DNA from 3 places in the Sinorhizobium sojae CCBAU 05684 genome. Region 2 is predicted to be linked to each of the others. Evidence: riboswitches for the same ligand, from Rfam matches in the RefSeq annotation. Region 2 holds a riboswitch; each other region holds the start of a gene.

The links. A riboswitch is a leader RNA that binds a small molecule or an ion and turns the genes downstream of it on or off. The one in region 2 is predicted to bind cobalamin.
Region 1: another riboswitch for cobalamin. It lies ahead of SJ05684_RS26125 (ABC transporter substrate-binding protein); the one in region 2 lies ahead of bluB (5,6-dimethylbenzimidazole synthase).
Region 3: another riboswitch for cobalamin. It lies ahead of SJ05684_RS09590 (DUF1636 family protein); the one in region 2 lies ahead of bluB (5,6-dimethylbenzimidazole synthase).

Annotation. Positions count from the first base shown of each region.
Region 1 covers NZ_CP023068.1:1,808,609-1,811,876, forward strand. The annotation lists gene SJ05684_RS26120 (FecCD family ABC transporter permease) at 1-257, opposite strand, end outside; partial or broken gene SJ05684_RS26125 (ABC transporter substrate-binding protein) at 254-1,204, opposite strand; cobalamin riboswitch at 1,470-1,702, opposite strand; gene SJ05684_RS26130 (LysR family transcriptional regulator) at 1,771-2,676, opposite strand; gene SJ05684_RS26135 (acyl-CoA dehydrogenase) at 2,845-3,268, shown strand, end outside.
Region 2 covers NZ_CP023067.1:1,700,722-1,703,989, forward strand. The annotation lists gene SJ05684_RS08350 (DUF2865 domain-containing protein) at 210-1,355, shown strand; gene bluB (5,6-dimethylbenzimidazole synthase) at 1,393-2,100, opposite strand; cobalamin riboswitch at 2,145-2,352, opposite strand; gene SJ05684_RS08360 (TolB family protein) at 2,384-3,214, opposite strand; gene SJ05684_RS08365 (NAD+ synthase) at 3,218-3,268, opposite strand, start outside.
Region 3 covers NZ_CP023067.1:1,956,461-1,959,728, reverse strand. The annotation lists gene SJ05684_RS09605 (SLC13 family permease) at 1-673, opposite strand, end outside; gene SJ05684_RS09600 (hypothetical protein) at 997-1,281, shown strand; gene SJ05684_RS09595 (hypothetical protein) at 1,300-1,599, shown strand; cobalamin riboswitch at 1,732-1,945, shown strand; gene SJ05684_RS09590 (DUF1636 family protein) at 2,072-2,458, shown strand; partial or broken gene SJ05684_RS09585 (DUF924 family protein) at 2,698-3,256, shown strand.

The sequences.
Region 1 (3,268 bases), on a different replicon from region 2:
CCGGAAAGCGCAAGCGCCGAGCCGCAGCACGCCGCCACCACGGCGCGGCTCAGCCGGTAGTTCCAGATGATGCCCTCGTTGATCGGATCGAGCGGATAGCCCGCATGCCAAAGCCGATTGGCGACCGCCCGGGCGACGACATCCATCGGGATCGCGGTCTCGCCGATCGCCGCACCCAGCCAGAGCGCCGCGAACAACAGGACAAGCGCCAGCACTGTGGCGCTTGTCCTCGATAGGGAGCCCACCAAGCCGATCACTGGGTCAGGCCGGCTTTTTCAATGGCCTCGGCCAGGACCTCGATACCTTCGATGGTCCGGATCGTCGGGTTCATCGCCTGGGCGTCCATTTCGACGACACGGCCCTCCTTGACGGCCGGCATGAGGCTCGTGACCGGGTCGGACTTCAGGAACTGGTGCTTGACGGCGATGTCGTCTGCGGGGAAACGGCGACGCTCCATCCTGCCCGCGACGATGATCGTCGGGCCAGACTTGGCGATGGTTTCCCAGCCGACGGTCGGCCATTCCTCTTCGCTGTCGATGACATTGCGGATGCCGAGCGCCTGCATGATGTAGCCGGGAGCACCGTTCTTGCCGGCGACAAAGGGATCGATGTCGAGCTCCGCGCTCGAGAACCAGAACACGGCGGAGAGCCTGCCGTTCGCCGACGCGATCTTCTGCTTCGCCGCATCCTCGCGCGACTTCAGCTCGGCGATCAGCGCCTCGCCGTGAGCCTGGACGTTGAAGATCTGCGCCAGTTCAGCGATCTCCTGGTAGATCAGGTCCATGGTGAAAACCGCATGGCGAACGCCATCGCCGCCACCCGTATTGTCCTTGCCGACGCAATCGGCGGGCGAGGTGTAGACGGGAATGCCGAGTTCCTCGAACTGCTCCGGTTTGGCGACGGTGCCTTCGGGCCCGACGTGCCACTGGAACTGCGCGGTGACGATGTCCGGCTTCTTGGCAACGACGCTTTCGAAGCTCGGATCGTTGTCCGCGAGACGCTCCACCCTGGCATTCGCCTCCTCGTAACCCCCGATGACCGGGCCGAGCCAGACGGCGGTGCCGACCATCCGGTCCTGCAGGCCGAGCAGATACATGATCTCCGTGCTGCTCTGGCCGATCGAGACGGCGCGTTCGGGCGCCTTCTGGAAAGTGACCGTGCGGCCGCAATTGGTAATGGTCAGCGGATAGGTGGTTTCGGAGGCCCGAGCGTCGACGGTGAGAGTCGACACCAGCGCAGCGACGGCAACAAAGCTGCCACGAATGGTGGGAATGATGGTCACGGTTGATCTCCCCGATTGGAAAAATACCGGCCGCACTGCGCGGACGGCAGGAATGATCGCGCCGCGTCAGTCAGCGGTTTCGAGCGAGCGGCCGCTCGAGCGGGAAGGAACGAAGGCAGGAAGGCGCAGCCAGGCGCGAGAATTTGTCATGGCACATCCTGTTCCGGGCATCCCCGCCCGTGGACATTGGAGCGAACACATGACGGCAGGTCTCCTGGCTTGCGGATGTCTGTCGTCCATCTGCCTTCCCGTGCCGGGTGGCACAGTGGCATGGCGCTGGAGGCGCCACGAGGATGGACGGCAATCCGCTCACAGTTGCGGGGGCAGCCACGGCCTTGGTCCCTACTGGGTCGCCCGCACCGTGTTCCCTATTAATCCCCTTCGCTTCATCGTCGGGGAACCGTCGAGAGACTCCATAGATAGTTGCCCCGGGCCGGTCAAGGGCGGGCCCCTGCTTCCCTACCGGAGGTCCATGCCCGCTTCGCGGGTCAGGAAACCGATGAGGCCTCCGGCGACAGTTCCTCGGCAAGCCAGGTGCGGAAGGCTTCGAGCGGCGGGTAATTGGCGCGCGCTTGCGGCCAGACCAGCCAATAGGATCCGGACCCCGGCACGCCCCTCTTCAAGAGGGGCACAAGGCGCCCTTCCGCGATCTCCGCATATGCCAGATAGTCCGGAAGAAGAGCGACGCCGAGCCCGGAGATCGCAGCCTGAGTCATGGTGGCGAACTGGTCGAAGAGCATTCCGGTCACGCTTGTTGGTTCCGCGCCATGGGCGGCAAACCAGATCAGCCAGGCATTCGGCCGTGTCTCCAGCTGCAGAAGCGGCAGCCCGGACATGTCATCGACACCGGTGATCGGATGGTCGTTGAGCAGTGCCGGCGAAATGCAGGCGGTCAGTCGTTCCTCGAATAGCTTCATATGGCCGGCGTCGTGCCAATCCTCGGCGCCGAAATGAATGGCGGCATCGAAGCCTTCGACGGCAAAGTTGAAGCGCTTGAGGCGCGTTGCTAGATTGATCGTGATGCCGGGATGCTTGACCAGGAACGTGCCGAGCCGCGGCGCCAGCCATCGCGTGCCGAAGGCCGGCAGGATCGCCAGCGACAGCGTGCCGCCGCCCGGATTTGCGGCAACTTCCATGCTGCCGCGCTGAATGAGATCGAGCGCGCGGGTCACATCCCGGCCATAGGCGTGGGCGGCTTGCGTGGGGATGAGCTTCTGCCGGTGACGCTCGAAAAGCTGGCGGCCGAGCTGCTGCTCCAGATTCTGGACAAGGCGGCTCACCGCGCTCTGCGTCAGATTGAGGTCGCGCGCAGCCGCCGCCGTCGAGCCGGTCTTCAGGACGGCCTCAAAAGCGGACAAAAGGCTTATCGAGGGAAGGAACCGGCGCGGGCGCATCTCCACCTATGCACTCTATGAATGATATTACGCCTAAATACGGCTTTTTACGCCCGGCAACAATCGGTATCTACATAGGAAATCGGCTTGCCGTTTCGAGATTATCGGGGCCGTTTCGAGATTATCGGGAGAGAATCCGTGACCACAAACCCGTCCACTGCCCCCGCCATGCAGTCACCCCAAGGCAGCGCCTTCGTATGGGACGATCCCCTTCTCCTGGACGACCAGCTTGCCGAGGACGAACGCATGATCCGCGATGCGGCCAGCGCCTTCGCGCAAGCAGAACTGCTGCCGCGCGTAGAGGAGGCCTATCTTGAGGAAAAGACCGATCCGGGCCTCTTCCGGCTGATGGGCCAGGCGGGTCTTCTCGGCGTGACCCTGCCGGAAAAATATGGCGCGGCCGGCGCCAATTACGTTTCCTATGGTCTCGTGGCGCGCGAGGTGGAGCGCGTCGATTCGGGCTACCGCTCCATGATGAGCGTGCAGTCGTCGCTGGTGATTTACCCCATCTACGCCTATGGCTCCGAAGAACAGCGCGACAAATACCTGCCCGGCCTCGTCTCGGGCGAGTTGATCGGCTGCTTCGGACTCA
Region 2 (3,268 bases):
AGAAGCCGTCTTGCGGTTGCGTCGGCCAGGATAGAGCCTAGAATGGAGGCCTAGCGCATCGGCCCGAATGTCGGACCCGATTTTCGGAAAGCCCGATGCGCGGTTCAAAGAACTACAGCGTCCTTTGTGCGTCCGTAAGGGCGCACGGCGCTGTAGAGACGGATGCGGCTGCTTCGGTGACCGCTCCGCCGGAATGCGGGAAGAAAAAAGTGTCGGGATCTCCGAGTAACGCGCCCCGCGGCCTCGCGTGGCTTGCGTCTGCGCTTCTGCCTTTGGCATTGGCAATGGCAGACGAGGCGTCGGCCTCGAGCGTCTGCGAGCGCCTTCAGGCCCGCCTCGCCGGCATGCCGACCACGTTCAACTCGAATGCAAACCTGCGCGATTTCACCGGCGCGATTTCCCGCCAGAACATCGAGCTTCGTCGCGCCCGGAACGATCGGAGACGGCTCGGATGCAGCCGCGGCAGCATCATAGTCATCGATGACAATACCCCCTTCTGCGCCGAGTTGGACGACACGATCGCACGAATGGAGGCCAATCTCCAGGAATTGAAGATGCATCGACAGCAACTGGTGTCGAACGGCAGCGAAGACGCGCGCCGGCGCATTGTCGCCGCGATGGAGATCAACGGCTGCATCCCGGTGCGCGGCGACGATTGGGACGAGCTTGACGAGTTCGCGACGACGACCGAAGCCGACATCCATCGCAACATCCTCCGGGACCTGGCCCCGGACAGCGAGAATTATCCGTTGCTCTTCGAGGAGCCGGGGATCCAGGATTTCTCGCCGATGGAGGGATACGGGAACGGTGGCTTACGGACCATGTGCGTAAGGACCTGCGATGGCGCCTTCTTCCCTATTTCGTCGAACGCCTCACCGGCGGATTTCCCGCGCGATGCCGAGAGCTGCCGCGCACGGTGCCCCGGGACCGAGACGGAACTCTATTATCACGTGCTTGCCACCGAGGAGAGCGATCAGATGGTCTCGGCATCGACCGGCAGGCCCTATAGCGAGCTGCCGACGGCCTTTGCCTATCGTACGCGCGACGTCGGTGCACCCGGGGCCTGCGGCTGCAAGCCACCGAAGGCGGCCGGCGGAACGAACCGCGGGAACGCACCCGCAACCAGTCTATCGGCAGCCAGCCCCTCTGTCGTGACCATCGGGGGCGACAGGGCGGGGAAGACGGCTGACGGGACGACTGAAAGCGCCGCCGCTAATCCCGCCAAGGAGCGCCCCTATGACCCGAAGAGCAACAAGGTACGTATTGTCGGCCCGACCTTCCTGCCGCCGGAAGAAAGCGAGATCGACCTCAAGAACCCTTTGGGACCAAGCTATCAGCCGCAGCAGGCGAACTGACCGCGAGAATTTGGAAACAACGCTCTGAAAAAAGACGCTATTTCGGGTTCACATCCAGGCTTGCGGAAAGACCCCACCCTTCCTCGAATGTCAGTTCCTCGAGCGGGAGGCGCTGGCGCCATCCCTTTACTGCCAGTTCCGGCTGCTGATAGAGCCGGTCGACGAAACCGAGGCATAGCCAGGCGACGATTTCGATATGCTCCGGTATGCCCAGGATCGCCTTGATCTCGCTTTCATGGAAGATGCTGACCCAGCCGACGCCGACTCCCTCGGCGCGCGCGGCGAGCCAGAGATTCTGCACCGCGCAGACGGTCGAGTAGACATCCATCTGTGGATTGTGCGTGCGCCCGAGGACGACCGAGCCGCCGCGCGTGCGGTCGCAGGTCACGCAGATGCTGAGCGGCGCCTTGCGGATTCCTTCGAGCTTCAGTGCGCGATATTTCGCCTGGGCTTCGTCCGCGAACATTCGTGCGGCCTCCTCATTGGCGCGCTGAAAGGCATGCCACGCCTTCTCCCGCGTCTCATTCCCGCGCACGAGAACGAAGTTCCAAGGCTGCATGAAGCCCACGGACGGGGCATTATGCGCAGCGGCAAGCAACCGGGCGATCAGAGGTTCGGGCAGCGGCTCGGGGAGAAATTCGTCGCGCACATCGCGGCGCGTTTCGATCGCACGGTAGACGGCGGCACGCTCGTCGGCTGAAAAAGCTCCGGCCGCGACAAGGCAGCCGTTCGGGTCAGGCAGCATCGTTCGATCCCCAACAATGCACAACCTCCCGCCGTCCACGCGGGGCCGGTCTATCTTGCCAGGCCGGTCTTCTGACTCCGGTTCGCCCGGCCGCGCCGCCTTCCCGAATCGCTGGATTCAGTGGCAAGGCTCTGAAGAAACCTCAGAGCCGACTGGCGTGGCCGTCCCCGTCACAGCGTTGGGCACGTTCCGGAATTGCACCGGCTTCCCGATTCTCCCGCGCATGCGGGCACCTGACGGGGCGCATATGGACACAGGCGCCTGCGAAAGGCAAGGCATGCCACTACCGTTCGGGCCGATAGCGGACGAAGGCGAAGGCATCGCCCGACGGCGACCAATTCGGGACGTTCATGGTTCCCTGCCCGCCGAAGAGCTGGAACAGGACGTGTGCATCGCCGCCTTCCGGATCCATCAGCCGCAGCCGCACGTGGAGATCGCGCGGGTGGTCGAAAACCTCGCCATCATAGGAGAGCACCAAGAGGTGCCTGCCATTGGGTGACGGATGCGGAAACCAATCGCCATAGGGGCTGTCGGTGATACGCTGGACATCGCTGCCGTCTGGCCGGATCCGCCAGATCTGCATGCGGCCCGTACGGCTGGAGTTGAAATAGATCCACTTACCGTCGGGCGACCAATCCGGCCCGTCGTTGCGGCCTTCGCCCCACGTCAATCGGCGCTCCTCGCCGCCCTCGACCGAAATCGTATAGATGTCGAAAACCTGGTCACGAATACCGCAATAGGTCAGCGTCCGACCATCGGGCGACCAACCGTGCCAATAGGAGGGAAGCTTCGGCGTCACGAGCCGCGGCGTGCCGCCCTCGATCGGCAGGAGATAGATCGCCGACTTGCCGAATTCGGTCTTGTCGCTGATGGCGAGCGTCGTTCCGTCCGGCGAAATGCCGTGGTCGTTATTGCACTGGCGGGCAATGCCCGTATCGATCTCGACAGGATCGGGCGCCCCGTCGAGCCCTATGCGATGGAGCCGTCCATGGCCGTTGACGACCAGGAAGCGCCCGTCTGGCGACCAGTTCGGCGCTTCGACCAGCCGTTCCGTCTGCCAGACCACGCGGGTCTCAGCTGTCGCGATGTCGAAGATCTCCACCGAACTACGCATGAACTATCCCCTGTCGCGGAAGCGATTGGTGATGGGATAGCGCCGGTCGCGGCC
Region 3 (3,268 bases), 260 kb from region 2:
CCGCCATGGCTTCCGCCGTATAGTCGGTGATCTCGATCGCCTGATTTACCGAGACCTCCTGGCTCTTGCGCTCCGGTACCAGGCGATAGGCAAGCAGCAGGAAGACGCAGCCGACAAGCGCAAGCGAAGCGCCGACCGGCGTGAAATCGAACATCGAGAAACTTTCGCCGGTGAGGTCTGCACGCATCCGCGAGACGACGACGTTCGGCGACGTGCCGACCTGCGTCATCAGCCCGCCGATCAGCGAGCCGAAGGCCATCGGCATCAGAAAGACCGAGGGCTGCACCTTCGAGCGCCGGGCAAACTGAAACGCGACCGGAATCATGATCGCGAGCGCACCGATATTCTTGATGAAGGCCGAGAGCACGGTGACGGTGACCACGAGAAGCGCAAGCTGCGCCCGCACCGACTGCAGTTCCGGCAGGAAGCGCTGGATCGCCGCATCCACGATGCCCGAACGGGCAACGCCGGCGCTGACGATCAGGGCACTGGCGACGATGATGACGATGTCGTCGCTGAAGCCGTCAAAGGCATGGTCAAAGGGCACGATGCCGACGGCCACCGAAAGCATCAGCGCCGAGCAGGCGACGATGTCGTACCGGAGCCGACCCCATACGAAAAAGACCATCATGGCGCCGATGACGATAAACGAGAGGAACTGGTCGGCGGTCATAAGCGAGTACCTGAAGCAACGACTGATCGGACATGGGCCTTTTGCAACGCACCACCCGGCCGGTATCGGACGGGCAGCCTCGTTGCGCCGCCGTCCGACGGCCTGGCGAGTTTCCCTCTACATCCTCTAAAGCATCCATCGGATGCAACTGAAATATCGCGGAATTCCTGGCGAAGCGCCCCGCCTTCACCAGGAAACTGCGCCGGACCCCCGCCTTTTCTTGGATCGCCTGCGAAGAAGGAATAAGATGTTAGGAGCAGTTGAAGGCCTGACAACGGTTCCTCGCTTTGGAAATGCGCCCGGATGCCACCAGGAACACCAGCATGAAGATTGCCCTTGCCGTTTTCTACGCGACGCTTGCGCTCGCTGCCTGCACGCCCGCGACACGCACGGTCGGTTACGGGCCCGGCCTCGAGCCGATTCCCGGCAGCATCACCTATGGCGGCCAGCCGCGCACGAAACTGACCAAGGCGCCCATCGGCAGCATCGTCCCGCACCAGTTCTTCGATCGATTTGGATATCGAGTCTATGAGACCTACATCATCGAACCGGATCGCTCGCTGCGCCTGACAAGCCGCCGCATAGACTACGACATCTTCGACGATTGACTTGCGAAGGAGGGCGAGATGCCCTGCAAAGCTTTGAAAAATGCGGTTCCCCTGATCGTTGCGGCGCTCCTTTCGGGCGCCTGCACGGTGACCTATGCGGGCGGCTACGGCTATGGGCTCGAGCCGATCCCCGGCAGCATCACCTATGGCGGCCAGCCGCGCACGAAGCTGACCAAGTCGCCCATCGGCAGCATCGTCCCCCATCAATTCATCGATCGCTTCGGGCGGCGGGTCTACGAGACCTACGTGATCGAGCCGGATCGCTCGCTGCGCCTGGTAAGCCGCCGCTACCGCGACCTGCCCTTCTTCGACGATTAGCGCATCGGCCCGAATATCGGAAAGGGCGATGCGCGGATTCAAGGAGCTACAGAGACCTTGCGCGTCCGACAAGACGCGTGGCGTCGTGAAGCGAAATCTTCTCCCGCCCCCATTGCGTCCCGCGCAGACTCATGCGACCAAGGGCGCGATGGTGCTGCTGCCCTTGATCCGGCAGCGGCTGAAAAGGGAACACGGTGAGGATGCCCGAAAGGGGCCGATCCCGTGGCTGCCCCCGCAACTGTGAGCGGAAAGCGCATCTACAACATGTCACTGGCCGGGAGGCTGGGAAGACGTGGAGGCGCCTCGACCCGCGAGCCAGGAGACCTGCCATCGAACCGATCAACCACAACGGACGGGGTGTTCCGATGGAAAAGAAGTGGCTTCTGCCTGGCGGGCAATCGTCGGTCCGGATTTTCGCTATCTTCTCTGCGGCCCCGCTTGTAAAGCTGGCAGGGGCCGGCGGAGAACAGCCATGGCGAATTCGCATCAATCAGCGCACAAGATAACGCTTTCGACCGAGTGCCACTTCACAGGCGGGCCCTGCCGTCCGGGCGCCCAGTTGCTTGCCATGCTCAACCGCAGCGTTTCGGCGCTCGGCAAGCCGCTCGACGATGATTTCGCGATCGCCGGCACGGTGTGCATGGCCGCCTGCACGCGGCCCTGCACCATTGCCTTCCAGGCGTCGGGCACGGCGACCTATCTCTTCGGCGATGTCGATGTGGAAGAGAATATCGACGATCTCGTCGACTTCGCCGTCGCCCATGCGGACGGCGGCCCGAGACCTGCCGGCGGCGGCAATCTCGCCCGCGTCCCGGCGGCGCTGATCGTCTCCGAAGCCCTTGCCGGGCATTTCCAGTGAGGGGGGCCGTCTGGTCATCGTCGCAGTTCGTCCGTCGGTCAGCCGGCCTATTCAGTGGAGCTACAGCGCCGCGCGTCTTTTCAAAGGCGCAAAGGTCACCGTAACTCTTTGAATCTGCGCATCGAGCTTTCGGAAAATCGGGTACGATTTTCGGGCCGATGCGCTGGCGCCCGGCTGGAAATCGCGGGGGCGATCGCCTATTTGACGCGATGCGACCGTCGGAAGGGGGAAGGGTGGGAATGACTGACCAAAGCGCGATCTGCACACCGGATGACGTGTTGAAATTCTGGTTCGAGGAGCTTTCCTACGAACACTGGTTCACTCCGAGCGCCGAACTCGATCGCGAGTGCGCGCGGCGATTCCAGGACACGCATCTGGCGCTTTCGAGGCATGTCGACGACGTCTGGCGGGCGAACCCGCGCAATTGGCTTGCGGCTCCTTCTCTTCGACCAGCTCCCGCGCAACATGTATCGCGGATCGCCGCTGGCGTTTGCGACCGACGGCCTGGCCTTGCGCGAGGCGCAGCTTGCCATAGGCGCTAGCGCCGACATGGCGGTGCCGCCGGAATGGCGCGCCTTCTTCTACATGCCGTTCGAGCATTCCGAGAACCTCGCCGATCAGACGACGGCCGTGAAGCTCTTTACCGAGCTCGGCGAGCCAAACTATCTCGATTATGCGATTCGCCATCGCCAGGTGATCGAGCAGTTCGGTCGCTTTCCGCATCGCAACGCCATCGTCGGGCGCAGATCGACCTCGGCGGAGGAGGCCTATCTCGCCCAGCCCGGCGCGGGATTTTGACGGTGCTTCGTT